DNA from 4 places in the Acidovorax sp. DW039 genome. Region 3 is predicted to be linked to each of the others. Evidence: predicted binding sites of a transcription regulator. Region 3 holds the regulator's gene; each other region holds the start of a gene.

Evidence for each region. Region 3 encodes FNR, which switches genes on or off when oxygen is low (the NO sensors DNR and NnrR bind a similar motif). Its sites were predicted from a motif close to TTGATNNNNATCAA; they were not measured.
Region 1: a site for FNR is predicted at 2,277-2,290, ahead of AACH87_RS02245 (hemerythrin domain-containing protein). Genes of this name have one in related genera too.
Region 2: a site for FNR is predicted at 1,565-1,578, ahead of cyoA (ubiquinol oxidase subunit II). Genes of this name have one in related genera too.
Region 4: a site for FNR is predicted at 1,559-1,572, ahead of AACH87_RS19335 (TraR/DksA family transcriptional regulator). Genes of this name have one in related genera too.

What each region holds. Positions count from the first base shown of each region.
Region 1 is NZ_AP029019.1:512,305-515,768, reverse strand. It holds gene creD (cell envelope integrity protein CreD) at 1-1,320, shown strand, start outside; gene AACH87_RS02250 (hypothetical protein) at 1,317-1,661, shown strand; gene AACH87_RS02245 (hemerythrin domain-containing protein) at 1,695-2,219, opposite strand; gene AACH87_RS02240 (hypothetical protein) at 2,377-2,970, opposite strand; gene AACH87_RS02235 (CsbD family protein) at 3,113-3,331, opposite strand.
Region 2 is NZ_AP029019.1:726,807-730,270, forward strand. It holds gene cyoB (cytochrome o ubiquinol oxidase subunit I) at 1-416, opposite strand, end outside; gene cyoA (ubiquinol oxidase subunit II) at 425-1,471, opposite strand; gene AACH87_RS03270 (MFS transporter) at 1,783-3,120, shown strand; gene ybeY (rRNA maturation RNase YbeY) at 3,187-3,464, opposite strand, start outside.
Region 3 is NZ_AP029019.1:3,034,574-3,038,037, forward strand. It holds gene hemN (oxygen-independent coproporphyrinogen III oxidase) at 1-1,096, opposite strand, end outside; gene fnr (fumarate/nitrate reduction transcriptional regulator Fnr) at 1,286-2,008, shown strand; gene AACH87_RS13530 (hypothetical protein) at 2,090-2,383, opposite strand; gene AACH87_RS13535 (FixH family protein) at 2,451-2,726, opposite strand; gene ccoG (cytochrome c oxidase accessory protein CcoG) at 2,772-3,464, opposite strand, start outside.
Region 4 is NZ_AP029019.1:4,313,239-4,316,702, reverse strand. It holds gene AACH87_RS19345 (Rrf2 family transcriptional regulator) at 1-461, shown strand, start outside; gene AACH87_RS19340 (hypothetical protein) at 595-969, opposite strand; gene AACH87_RS19335 (TraR/DksA family transcriptional regulator) at 1,122-1,496, opposite strand; gene AACH87_RS19330 (DUF2946 family protein) at 1,702-2,058, shown strand; gene AACH87_RS19325 (TonB-dependent receptor) at 2,137-3,464, shown strand, end outside.

The DNA of each region.
Region 1 (3,464 bases), 2.3 Mb from region 3:
CTGGCGGGCCAGCAGACGCTGATGGGCCCCATGATCCACAGCGCTTGCGTGGAAACCTGGGACGTGGAATCAGGCAAGGGCGAGGAGCGCCGCACCACCGAGCAGCGACGCGAATTTCTGCTTACCGCCATGCCAGACCAGCTGCAGGTGCGCTCCAGCGTGGGCATGGCAGAGCGCTCGCGCGGCCTGCACAAGGTCAACACCTACAACCTCAAGGCCCACCTCACGGCCCAGTGGGCAGGGCTGCCAGGCCTCACGGCGCAAAGCACTGTGAAGGGCTCACGCCTGCAGTGCGGCGCCCCCATCGTGATGGTGGCGGTGGGCGATGCGCGCGGTATTCGCACCGCGCAGATGGTGCTGGACGAGCAGGCCCTCACGCTCAAGCCGGGCACCTTCCACCCCACCTACAGCCGCGGCCTGCACGCCGTATTGCCAGAGGCCGTGCGCGGCCGTACCGAGCCCCTGACGCTGGCCATGGACCTGGAGTTGGTGGGCACCGAGCGCCTGGCCATCGTGCCGCTGGGCGGCAACACCGAGGTGAAGATGGCGGGCGGCTGGCCGCACCCCTCCTTCACCGGCCGCTTCCTGCCCTCCGAGCGCACCTGGGGGCCTGAAGGTTTTACGGCCCAGTGGCGGCTCTCGTCGCTGGCCACCACCGCCCAGCAGGATGTGCAGGGCGGCAAACGCATCTGCACCGCCGGTTACGACGACAGCCCTGCGGAATACACCCCTGCAGGCACCATGCCGCGTGACTGCGCCGACAGCTTCAGCGTGGCGTTTGTAGACCCGGTGAATCCCTACACACTGGCGGACCGGGCGACCAAGTATGGGTTGCTGTTCATCGGCCTCACCTTTGTGGCGGTGGGCCTGTTCGAACTGATGAAGCGGCTGCGGGTGCACCCGGTGCAATACCTGCTGGTGGGGGCCGCCCTGTGCAGCTTCTTCCTGCTGCTGGTGAGCCTGTCTGAACACCTGCCGTTTGGCTGGTCGTACCTGGCGGCAGCGACCGCCTGCGTGCTGCTGCTGGGCTACTACGCCAGCCACATGCTGGGCGGGCTGGCACGTGGGTTGCCCATGGGCCTGGGCATTGGGCTGCTGTATGGCCTGCTGTATGTGCTGCTGCAACTGGAGCAGACTGCGCTGGCCGTGGGGTCGATTGCGCTGTTCCTGGTGCTGGCTACGGTGATGGTGCTGACGCGCAAGGTGAACTGGTACGGGCTGAGTGCAACCCCACAACGCCCGGTCCCGCCAACCGCAGCGCACCGCAGAACGGTCGCACCTGCGCAGGATGCCTCCCCATCGCCCAAGGATGCGCCATGAGCCCCACCATGACCCCCGCCCTGCACTGTGAGCCAATTGACACCAGCACCGGCGCAACATGCTCACCCCACAGCGACTTGCCCGCCACACCGCCCTGGTGCGCAGGTTTGGCGGGGGTCGAGCAGCTTCAGCTCAACCGGCATCGCCGGGCGCTGTGGCAGGCCTTGGCCCAGCAGGATCGACAGGCCCTGCGCACCGCCAAGCAGGCGGTGCTGACGGCTGCCTATGGTTGCGCAGCGCCTGCGCCCCTGCGGCGTGCGCTGCGGGAATTGGCCTGGCGCATGGTGGCGCTGCACGCAGGCATACCCAAATCAGGCTCATTTTGGCCTGCAGGGCTTTAAAAATAAGCGCAGACAGCTATTCTTTCAATAGCATCAAGCCACTGCAGCGGCTTCGGCGGTGTCAGTGGCTTGCGTCGCTGTGGCTTGGTCGGAGCAACTGCTGCCCCCGCAGCCGTGGATCAGCTCGCCGGGCAGCGCATCGGGTGCATGCACCTGGCCGGTGGCGGGGTCAAAGCCCACGCGGCGCAGGTGCAGCGCCAGGGCGGCATCCATGGTTTGTGCATGCTGTGGAAACCACAGCGCCAGTTCGCCCGTCATGATGCGGATGGGCTGGAGATCGCCCTGCTGGGCGCGCACGATGCCTTCGCGCATCACCTGCAGCACCACCTTGTGCTGGGTACTGTGGCAGTTGCCCGATGCAAAGCGGGTGGCGGCCATCCAGTCGTCTTCCTGGCCGAAGTGGTGCTCGGTATGCGTGATGAGCGCCTGCCACTGCTGCACCACGGTGGCATCGTCTGCCTGCTCTACCTGGGCAAGCAGCTCCACAAATTCGCGGTGCGTGTCGTCCATGAGCGGCAGATCCAGCGCGAGCGCGTCCGACCATTCGAGTGCAGCCATTTTTGTTCCTTGGTGATGACAAAAAATGGCAGCTTAGGCACAAAGCCGCCCGCCGCCTTGATGCAGGTCAGCAAGGCGGCGGGCAAGCTTTCGTTTGGTAACAAATTACCGGCGCGGCAGTGCTGCGTCAGCCCTGCACGCGTTGCGGCAATCTGCCTCAGTTCTTCATGTGCGCGCGCTTGGCGTCGTCCACACACTTGGACTTGGCGTCACCCGAGAGGGCGTCACAGCGCTCCTTGGCGGCGGCGTAGCTGGCATCGTTCTTCTCGGCGGCGGCATCCTTGCGGGCTTCGGCCACGTTGGCTGCGTGCTCTGTGGGGTTCGGTTCAGACTTGTTCGCAGCACGGGCAACCTTGGCGTTTTCCTTGGCAGCCACATGGGCGGCCTTGGCGTCCTTCACGCACACGTCCTTGGCATTGCCGGTCTGGTCATCGCACTTTTCCTTGGCAACGGCATAGTCAGCATCTGCGCGGGCTACACGGGCTTTATAGGAAGCGCGGTCGCTGGGCTTGTACTTGGCATCCAGCTCGGCCTTGGCCACGTCCTCATTGCCCTTGGCTTCCTTCATGCAGATGTCCTTGGCATTTCCTTGCATGCCATCGCATTTTTGCTTGTTGGCCTTGTAGTCGGCGCTGATCTGGTCCTTGGCAGCCTTGTACTCGGCCTGGGTCATGGCCAGGGCCGAGGTGCCCAGCAGAGCGGTGACAGACAGGGCGATGAGATTGCGGCTGATGTGGTGACGAAATTGCATGGTTTTTCTCCTCAAAAGTGTTGTGAATGGCCGGTCGCAAGTGCGCCGACATGTCTGAAGGGACGTACGAAAGGAATGTGGAGCCCATGGCTGGGTTAACCCGTTTTGGGTAATGTTTTGGTAGCCATGGGCCATGTGGACGTCAGTCCGTAAACCGGAAAGACGGGTTGCGGGTTTCCCAATCCTTGAGTTGCCGCTCAGCCGCTTCACGGGCCAGGCCCATGCGCTCTTGGAGCTTGCCGACAAACTGCTCGCGACGGCCAGCCATCTGGTCAAAGTCGTCGTCGGTCAGCTTGCCCCATTGCTCGAGCATCTTGCCCTTGAATTGCTTCCAGTTGCCTTCGATGCGTTGTTCGTTCATGGCGTGCATCCTTTTCTTCGTCACTGCAGCCATCCACCCGGTGTGTGCGGAACCTCTGCGTGCAGCGATGGAAGTGACTGTAGAAAGCAACGCGGCCGCAGGGCGTAGGCCGGTCCAGGGTTGCATCGTCAGT
Region 2 (3,464 bases), 2.3 Mb from region 3:
ACGAGGTAGTTCATAAGCCCCGTGACCAGCGGCATCGCCACGAAGAAGATCATGATCACGCCGTGGGCGGTGAAGATCTGATCGTAGTGGTGCGGTGGCAGGTAGCCCATGTTGTCGCCAAAGGCCATGGCCTGCTGCAGGCGCATCATGATCGCATCGGCAAAGCCACGCAGCAGCATCACCAAGCCCAGGATCATGTACATGATCCCGATCTTTTTGTGGTCAATGCTGCAGATCCAGTCGCGCCACAGCGGGCCCCACAGGCGGAACTTGGTAATGCCTGCGACGACGGCAAGGCCGCCCAGCACCACGGCAATGAAAGTAGCCAGCACGATGGGCTCGTGGGCCATGGGGACAGCGTCCCAGCTCAGGCGACCCAGCGCCCAGTGGGCGGGAGAGGTGGTTTCGGAAGACATGGTGAGACTCACTGGCGGATGGTCGCGCGTTGTGCGTTGCGGGTATTGAGCTCGGCCACCACTTTGGTGGCGTTTTGTGGTGTGCACACGTCCTGTGGCAAATTCAAGCCGACGGCGCGTACATAGGCGTCACCGCCGTTGGCATCGATGGCCATCATGTGGTGCATACACATCTTGCCGTCCTCGACGCAGCGGTTTAGCACCTTGTCGTACAGGCCTTCCTCCACCGAGGCGAAGCGCTGGACGGGGTCCCGTTCGCTGGGCTTGGCCAGGTTCAGATAGGTGCTCTTGTCCAGCGGCTTGCCTTCGGTTTTGGCCTTTTGCACCCACTGGTCAAAGTCGCCGTGGCTCAGGCCGTGGAACTTGAAGGTCATGCCCGAGAATCCTGCGCCGCTGTAGTGCGAGGACATGCCATTGAACACCCCAGGCTTGTTGATGACCGCGTTCAGCTCGGTCTGCATGCCGGGCATGGCGTAGATCATGCCGGCCAGATCAGGCACGTAAAACGCGTTCATGGTGGAGGTGGCTGTCAGCTTGAACAGGATGGGGCGGTCCACCGGGGCCGCCAGTTCGTTGACAGTGGCAATGCCTTGCTCAGGGTAGAAAAACAGCCATTTCCAGTCCATTGCCACCACCTGCACTTCCAGTGGCTTGACGTTGGGGTCCAGCGGGCGCTGGGCATCAATGCGGTCCAGGGGGCGATAGGGGTCCAGCTTGTGCGTGCCGATCCAGGTCAGGGCACCCAGCGCAATGATGATGAGCAGGGGCACGGTCCAGATCACCAGCTCCAGCGTGGTGGAGTGGTGCCATTCGGGGTCGTACTCAGCTTCTGTATTGCTCTGGCGGTACTTCCAGGCAAAAAAGAAAGTGAGTGCGATCACGGGCACGATGATGATCAGCATCAGCAGCGTGGCGGTGACCACCAATTGGCCTTGCTGGGCTGCAACATCGCCAGCCGGGTTGAGAACGACAGCCTTGCTGCAACCGGCCAGGCCGGCTGTCATGGCGATCGCTGCAAGCCAGGCGGGCCTGCGGAGTTCCTTGGTTTTGAGCATGCTAGGGGCGCGACAAAGGAGCGCTTAGGTGTAAACGCGAATGACTGAGGATTCGCAATGTAGTACGGCTAGCGAATTTGTCGATTGGACATTTTGTCCAATATCAATCCTGTCCCAGTGTCCGGCCGGGTTGTCTGGCTCTTTGAGAGTTATTTGACATGGCGCAGTGGCGCGCAGCCGGGCGGGTCATTCCTTGCACGCCGTTCCTTGCAATCAGGGTTTTCCTACGCTCGGGCTAGCGAAAGCTCACTTGTGGGGGGCTCTGCAGGGGTGTAGAACGGAGTCGTGTCAGTTTCTTGAGGAGCGTCAATATGTCCAGCCCAGGTTCTGCAGTGCTTCCCACCCCTGGATTCGAGAGTTCAGTATCCCTGGCGCGTGCCCATACCGATGAGGATGTCACCCCTGGCGAGATCGCGGTGGGGGTGATCATTGGTCGGTCATCCGAGTATTTCGACTTTTTCGTGTTTGGTATTGCCAGCGTGCTGGTGTTCCCTTCCCTGCTGTTTCCGTTCCTCTCCCGCCTGGATGGCACCCTGATGGCGTTTGCCATCTTCTCCCTCGCTTTTGTGGCCCGCCCCGTGGGTACGGCGATTTCCATGGCCGTGCAGCGGCGCTGGGGGCGGGGCACCAAGCTGACGCTTTCGCTTTTCCTGCTGGGTGCCTGCACGGCCGGGATGGCGTTTTTGCCCAGCTATGCGGCGGTGGGCAGCAAGGCCATCGCCGCCTTGATCATCCTGCGCATTGGTCAGGGGCTGGCGCTGGGGGGCACATGGGACGGGTTGCCTTCCCTGTTGGCGATGAGCGCTCCCAAAGAGCGGCGCGGCTGGTTTGCCATGATCGGTCAGCTGGGTGCCCCTGTGGGTTTTGTGTTGGCGGCAGGCCTGTTTGCCTATCTGTACAGCAGCTTGACGGTGACCGAGTTTCTGGACTGGGGCTGGCGCTACCCCTTCTTCGTGGCCTTTGCCATCAACGTGGTGGCTTTGTTTGCCCGCCTGCGGCTGGTGGTGGGGCAGTCGTATGCTGAATTGTTGCAGCAACGTGAATTGCAGCCCGTGAGCGTGGCCCAGGTCATGCGCGACGAGGGGGGCAACGTTCTGATCGGTGCTTTTGCTGCGCTGGCCAGCTTTGCGCTCTTCCACTTGGCGACGGTGTTTCCCCTGTCGTGGATTGCGATGTATTCGGAGCAATCGCTGAGTGAGGTGCTTTCGGTCCAGATCGTTGGGGCCTTTCTGGCTGCAGGCGCCATCATGCTCTCAGGCTGGCTGGCTGACCGGGTGGGCCGACGCAATCTGCTGGGCAGCATGGCGGTGCTGATCGGACTGTTCAGTTTCGCCACGCCCTGGCTGCTGGGTGGCGGCTCTGTGGGCAACAACGTGTTCCTGCTGGTGGGCTTTGTGCTGTTGGGCCTGTCTTATGGTCAGGCTTCGGGCACGGTCACCGCCAACTTCTCTGCACAGTACCGCTACACAGGGGCGGCATTGTCTGCGGACCTGGCCTGGTTGCTGGGCGCGGGTTTTGCCCCGTTGGTGGCACTGGGCCTGTCGGCCAAGTTCGGTTTGGGGGCCGTTTCCCTGTATTTGCTCTCGGGGGCTGTGTGCACCCTGGCGGCTTTGCGTATCAATCGGCTGATTGAACAGCGGGAATCTTGAGTGAACCCACATGGGTCAGGGCTGCGGCTCTCTGCTACAGCCTGGCCCTTGTGACCTCAGCGCGCCTTACTTTGCGTAAGGGTCTGCAAAACCCAGCTCTTCCATGATCGCCGTCTCGTAAGACTCCATCTCATCCGCGTCTTCCGCGCTGGTTTCATGGTCCCAGCCCTGCGCGTGGAGGGTTCCGTGCACCAGCAGGTGGGCGTAGTGCTCTTCCAGCGTCTTGTTCTGCTCCTGCGCTTCCCGTGCGACCACGGGGGCACACAGTACCAAATCGGCCGTCACCATGGGCTCTTGCGTGTAGTCAAACGTGAGCACGTTGGTGGCGTAGTCCTTCTTCCGGA
Region 3 (3,464 bases):
GCGCAAGACCACGCACCACGGGCAAGCGCCCTTGATCGAGGTAGTCGTAATACTCTTCCAGAGTCTTGGCGTTCTGGCTGTAGGTGGCCCCCACCCGGCCAATCGCCGATACCCCCAGGCCAATCAGGTCGCAGTCTGGCTGCGTGCTGTAACCCTGAAAGTTGCGATGCAGGCGCCCCTGGCGCTTGGCAATTGCAAGGGCATCTGTAGGCAGGGCAAAGTGATCCATCCCCACATAGACGTAACCGGCCTCCAGAAACGCGTCCAGCGAGCGGGCCAGCATGGACACCTTGGCGCCTGCTGTTGGCAGTTCCGCTGAGATGATGCGCCGTTGGGGTTTGAAGCGCTCGGGCAAATGGGCGTAGGCGTACAACGCGATGCGGTCAGGGCGCAGCTGTGCAATCTGCTTCAGCGTGCGATCAAATGACTCAGGAGTTTGCCGCGGCAAGCCGTAAATCAGATCGACGTTGATGGAGTCGAAGCCGATGGATCGTGCAGACTCGACCAAGGCAAACACCTGCTCGGCAGGCTGCACCCGGTGCACAGCCTTCTGCACTTCTGCATCGAAATCCTGCACACCGAAACTCAGCCGATTGAAGCCCAGTTCAGCCAGCAAAGCCAACCTGTCGGCGTTGACAGTGCGGGGGTCCACCTCAATCGAATACTCACCGCCTGGCGCAAGGGTAAAGCTGCGCTTGAGCATGGACATCAACTCACGCAGCCCAACGTCGGAAAGGAACGTTGGAGTGCCGCCCCCCAGATGCAGCTGGCTGACCACCTGCCCTACACCACACTGGGCCGTGTGCAGGTCAATTTCCCGGCTCAGGTACCGCAGATAAACATCGGCGCGATCATGGTGTTTGGTAATGATCTTGTTGCAGGCGCAGTAGTAGCATAGCGACTCGCAAAAAGGAATGTGCACATACAAAGACAGTGGCATCGCCTTGGCACCGGTACCCAGCCCCCGCTGTGCGAGGGCCAGCGTGTAGTCCTCCTGCCCGAAAGCCTCCACGAAACGGTCCGCCGTGGGGTAGGAGGTGTATCGGGGGCCCGGCACATCAAACCGGGTGAGTAGTTCTGGGGTTACTGCGGTCATGGGGATATCCTTGCGTACTGGCTTACTGTGCCGCAGCCTTCTTTTTGCGTCCTTGACCTGCATCAAGTGAAACGATCTCCACTGGAGCGACAATTTGATGCATATCATCTGCTACTACTCGCAGACCGAGGCATGCCGGCCTCCCTCGTCGGGCACGATATGTCCGAACTACATCCAGGTATCTGTGCCATGAATCCGCTCACCATCAAAGTCGCTTGCTCAAACTGCAATCTGCGAGAACTTTGTATGCCTGTCGGCCTGAACGAAGAACAGCTCCAGCGCATCGACGAGGTGGTCGCAGTGCGCCGCAAGGTCAAGCGTGGCGGCACCCTTTTTCGCAATGGTGAGGCGTTCACATCGCTGTATGCCATTCGCACGGGCTTTTTCAAAACCTGCGTGGCGACGGAAGATGGCCGCGATCAGGTGACCGGGTTCCAGATGGCTGGTGAAATCATTGGTCTCGATGGCATCGTGAATGAACACCACACCTGCGATGCCGTGGCACTGGAAGACGCTGAAGTGTGCGTCATGCCGTTTGACCGCATTGAAGAGCTGTCGCGCGAAGTGACTGCCCTGCAGCACCACGTCCACAAGATCATGAGCCGCGAAATCGTTCGCGAACACGGGGTAATGCTGCTGCTGGGCAGCATGCGTGCTGAAGAGCGCCTTGCGGCCTTTTTGCTGAATCTGGTGCAGCGCCTGCATGCGCGCGGGTTTTCCCAGTCTGAACTGGTGCTGCGCATGACGCGTGAAGAGATTGGCAGCTATCTGGGTTTGAAGCTTGAAACTGTCAGCCGCACTTTCTCCAAATTTGTGGAAGAAGGCACTGTGGAAGTGCGACAGCGTCACGTCAGGATTCTCGACACCGACGCCTTGCGACGCATTGTCAACAACCAGCAGGCCTGCCACTAGGCCCACTGACGGAGCAGTAACCAGCTGCGTTCAACACACAATCCCTTCCCCGTTATCGCAACGCGGAAGGGATTTTTGTTATCAAGAGCAGGAAGGCGTCTTGCGGCAGTCGTCCGGGCGATCGTGCTCAGGTACAGGGCAGCGATTCAATTCAAACGGCGACATGGCCAGCAGTGTCGTCAACGCACTGGAAACCATGGTGAGTATCCAGAACGCAAAAAAAACGACCGTGTAAACACCACTGCGCGACAGCCCCAGAGGGTGACCAAACCAGTGCAGATCCTCCGGGTCCACCAAGGCAAATACCAGCATCTCCAGGCCGCCCGCCACCAGGAAGGCGGGCCATGCAATCCACATCAGGCGTTGCGTCCACATCGTTCTGTCTCCTTGCTGCTTGGCTTCAGGCTGAGCTCTTCACAAAGAGCATCGGGACCAACTTAACTCAGCGCGGCTGGTCCTTCAAGGGGGTTAGCGCGTGGTTTCGGCCCTTCACGGCAGGCAACATGCTGGGGTCTGCCTTCTCCAGCGTCTTGTTGATATCGATGCCTTGCTGGTAGTAGTCCTCTGCCACCACCGGATCGGGCCTGGACATGGCAATCCACAGCGTAACAAACCCGGCAACGACCACCAATGCTGGCCCTGCCAGCACGAGCCAGACGTGGCCAAACTTCCACCAAGGTGCCGAACCCGAAGGGGCTGCCGAAGAAACTGCTGACATATTCATCTCCTTCACATTCAGGCTTGCAAGCCTAAGCTCCGCTGCTTACCTGGGAACCAAAAATACTGTTTTCTCTGCCACGTGGGCACCACTTTCAGCACCAATCTCTACCGTGATCGGATGGGAGCCGGGCGAGGCAGAGCCATAAGGCACCTGGAGCCGCACAGCCACCCAGCGCGACTGGGCGGGCTCGATCTCCACCTCTGTCTCAGAGGCCACTTCCAAGCCTTCCAGCCCCTTGGCGCCAATGCGATAGCGCTGTGGCGCCTCAGTGGCATTCATGATCTGGATACGGTAGACGTTTTCCAGCTTACCCCCTGCCACGATGCGCGACAAGGCCGCACGGTCGCGCACCACGTCCACCTTCAGCGGGGTGCGCATTACCAAGCTGGCCAGCATCGCCACACACAAAGCCACCAGCACAGCGCTGTAAATCAATACCCGAGGACGCAGAACACGGCGCAGGATCTGGGATTGAGTCCAACGCTTGACCACCCCGTTCTGGGTCGTGAAACGGATCAGCCCGCGGGGGTACTTCACCTTGTCCATCACGGTGTTGCAGGCATCCACACACAGGCCGCAGCCTATGCATTCGTACTGCAGCCCCTTGCGGATATCAATGCCGGTCGGGCACACTTGCACGCACAGCGTGCAGTCAATGCAATCGCCCAAACCCTTGGCCTTGTGGTCCACATTCTTGCCGCGAGGACCACGCGGTTCACCACGCTCCACGTCATA
Region 4 (3,464 bases), 1.3 Mb from region 3:
AGAGGCAGGGGACTTCGCTGTCTTATCTGGAGCAGCTGTTCAGTGCCCTGCGTCGTGCCGGTCTGGTAGAGAGCACGCGCGGCCCCGGTGGGGGTTACACGTTGGCGCGTCGGCCGGAGCAGATCGCGGTGGCTGAAATCATCCTGGCGGTGGAGAACATGGAGGTGGATGATTACCAGCCTCTGACCCCTCCCCAGGTGGCGCAGCTCAAGGCCATGACGGGCGAGCTGTGGGTGTCTTTCAACGCACGGGTGCTGGAGTACCTGCAGTCGGTATCGCTGAAGGAACTGGTGACTCAGGCCCAGGCCCAAGGGGTGGAGCCAGCACCTGAGCGACAGTCTGCCAGCCCCCGCAAGGCCGTGGGCATCACCAAGCCCGCACCGCGGCCTTTGATGTCGCGTCTGCAGATACCGAACTCGGTCTTTGCACTGGGCGCGATGCCGCTGGCCCCCCGCCGTTGAGGTGTCCTGCATCACCCTTCTCAGGCGGTGATGCAGGTGGATAAAAAAAGCGCTCAACCCAAGGGCTGGGTGGAGCGCTCAACGCTGATGGCGAGCAACACCCGCTCTCAGCACAAGGAACCTGTTCAAAAGCTCATGCCACGGACGGATCCGCCGCCATGTTGTCGAATTTCTTGAAATACTGGCGCGCCATGGCCACTAGCTGCGCGTCGGTAGGGTGATCTGCGGGCATTGAATCCACCACGCTGTGGGCCACCGCGGTGGCGCTCTTGTGGCACCAGTCCCTGAACTCGTTGCGCGCCAACCCCGGCCCGCACAGCAGCACTTCATGCGTGCCTTGCAGGGCCTGAGCGATGTCTCCAAAGAAGCCGGATGCATCACCAGATTTGCCCTGGTGTTTGTGATGGCTGCGGGATTTGATGCGCTGGGCTTGCACATGCTCGCGGTCAAACATCACCACATGGGCTTCGGAATGGTCCATCCAGACAACAGCGTGAAAAGTGCTCATGGTTCAGGTCTCGTGAGTGAAAGAAAAAGTGTGGTTTGGAAAGCTCCAAGACTTGCGATGACTGCACAGGCCTTTGAGCAGACGGCTGAATAGCGCGCCGGTTGAACGCCCACAGGCGTTTCTGTGGGCAACTCGGTGAGCAGCTCTGGGCATCAGTGGTGTGGCGACGAATGGCTCTCCGCTGCCTGCTGGCAATGCACGCAGCGCGCCGCCTCGGGGGTAGCTTTGAGGCGTGCTTCGGCAATCTCCTCGCCACAGTCAATGCACTCGCCGTAGGTGCCAGCCTCCATGCGCTCCAGCGCTGCGGCAATGGCATTGAGGTGTTCATGCTCCCGGTCTTCGATGGCGAACTCCAGGACGCGCTCGGTGGCGGCCTGGGCGCGCGAGTCTTCACCGGGGTGGAAATGCTCTGCCGCCGCTTCCACGCGGCCCATCGCGCCTCCACGCTGCTCGGCCAGCTGGGCCAGGATGGCAGCCCGCTGTTCGAGCAACTGCTGTTGAAACGGTGTCATCTGTGCGGGTGTCATTCAGTCAACTCCAGGGAAGTGAGGGAACGTCTTCATGGTGCGCCGTCTGCGCCCGCTGCGGTTTGATGGATATCAAGCTCCCGATGTGCTTGCTCTGGTGGGTGACGCTGCGGTTTGTGGCGCATCAGACCGCGTGAAAAAAGCGCTGATGCCCACACCCACCAAGCACCCCGCCGCGGTGCGCGTGCTCCTACAATGGCCGGATATGCAAACCATTCGCCGCCTTCGCTGGCTCGCCCGCTGTGTGCTGGCGTGGTTTGTCATGTCTCTGGCGGTGGCTGTGGCAGCCCCGGTGGTCAGCCCGCAGTCCATGGAGCTGGTGTGTACCGGTTCTGGTGCGATCAAGTTGCTGGTGCAGACCGATGACGGCGCGCAAGAGCTGTCGTCCCACACGCTGGATTGCCCCTTGTGCGTGCACGTGGGCGCCCCTCCACCGGCCATGCAGGCCCGTTTGCCCCAACCCCACCCGCTGGCGCATGCCCTGCTGCCCATTCCGGCAGCGCATATTGCGTCGCGCACTGCTGCACCGCTGCCGCCACGCGGCCCTCCGTTGTTCTCCTGATTTGCTACTGAATTGATAGCTGTCTGCGCTTGTTGGATAAGCGCAAGCGGCCTGTTTGGCTTGTTATCAGGAGTTTCCATGCGCAAGAGCCGCATGGCGCTGGCGTTGGCCAGTGCCTTTCCGTGTGTTTTCGTTTCATCGTTGGGCGTGCTCGCCCACGCCCAGACTGCCCCGCCCGTTGTTCCTGTGGCGACCGTTGCGCAGGATGTGCCTGCGTCTGCTGCCAAAGCTACCAGCGCATCACCTGCCCAGACCACCGCGCCCGTCAAGGAACTGGGCGTGGTCACCATCAGCGGTGGTCAGCCCACCTCGCTGCCCACGCAGATCCCCACCACCATCGAGGGCGTGACGCGCGAGCAGATCGAGCATGCGATCAACGCCACCGACAGCGAAGACGCCCTCAAGTACCTGCCCAGCCTGCTGGTGCGCAAGCGCTACATCGGCGACTACAACCACGCTGTGCTGTCCACCCGCGCCTCGGGCACGGGCAACCCGGCGCGGTCCATGGTGTTTGCCGACGGGATTCTGCTGAGCAACTACCTGGGCAACGGCCCCACCAACGCGCCGCGCTGGATGCTGGTCACGCCCGAGGAGATCGAGCGCGTGGACGTGCTCTACGGCCCGTTTTCGGCCGCCTACGCCGGCAACTCAGTGGGTGCAGTGGTGGACTACGTCACGCGCATGCCCACAAAGTTTGAGGCGCACGGTAAGGTCAGTTACCAGCATCAGCCGTTTGACTTGTACGGCACCAGCACCAGCTACGCGGGCAAACAGGTCAGCGCCTCAGTGGGCAACAAGAACGGCGACTGGTCCTGGTTCCTGAACTTCAACAAGACCGATAGCGAAGGCCAGCCGCTCACCTTCCCCACGCGCCTCGTGTCTGCAGGCGCCGTGGGCAGCGCGGGCACACCCGTGACGGGCGCTGTGCTGGGCAATAACCGCAGCAACCAGCCCTGGTACCTGCTGGGCACCGCCACGCAGTACCACACGCAGCAAGACCACATCAAGGCCAAGATCGCCTACGACTTCTCGCCCACCGTGCGGGCTGCCTACACCTTTGGCTGGTGGCACAACGAGTCCGAAGGGCGACCCACCAGCTACTTGCGCGACGCCAATGGCAACGCGGTCTACAGCGGCACCGTGAACATCAACGGCCGCTCTTTTGCGCTCACGCCGACGGATTTCAACGTTTCCAACGAAGACCTCACGCATTTCATGCACGGCCTGTCGGTCAAGAGCCGCACGCAGGGCACGTTCGACTGGGAAGTGGCCGCCAGCGTGTACGACTACCAGACCGACACCTTGCGCGCCGCCACCGTGGCGCTGCCTGCGGCGCTGAACGGCGGGGCAGGGCGTATCGTCAACAGCAAGGGCACGGGCTGGAATACGCTGGCTGCCAAGGGCAC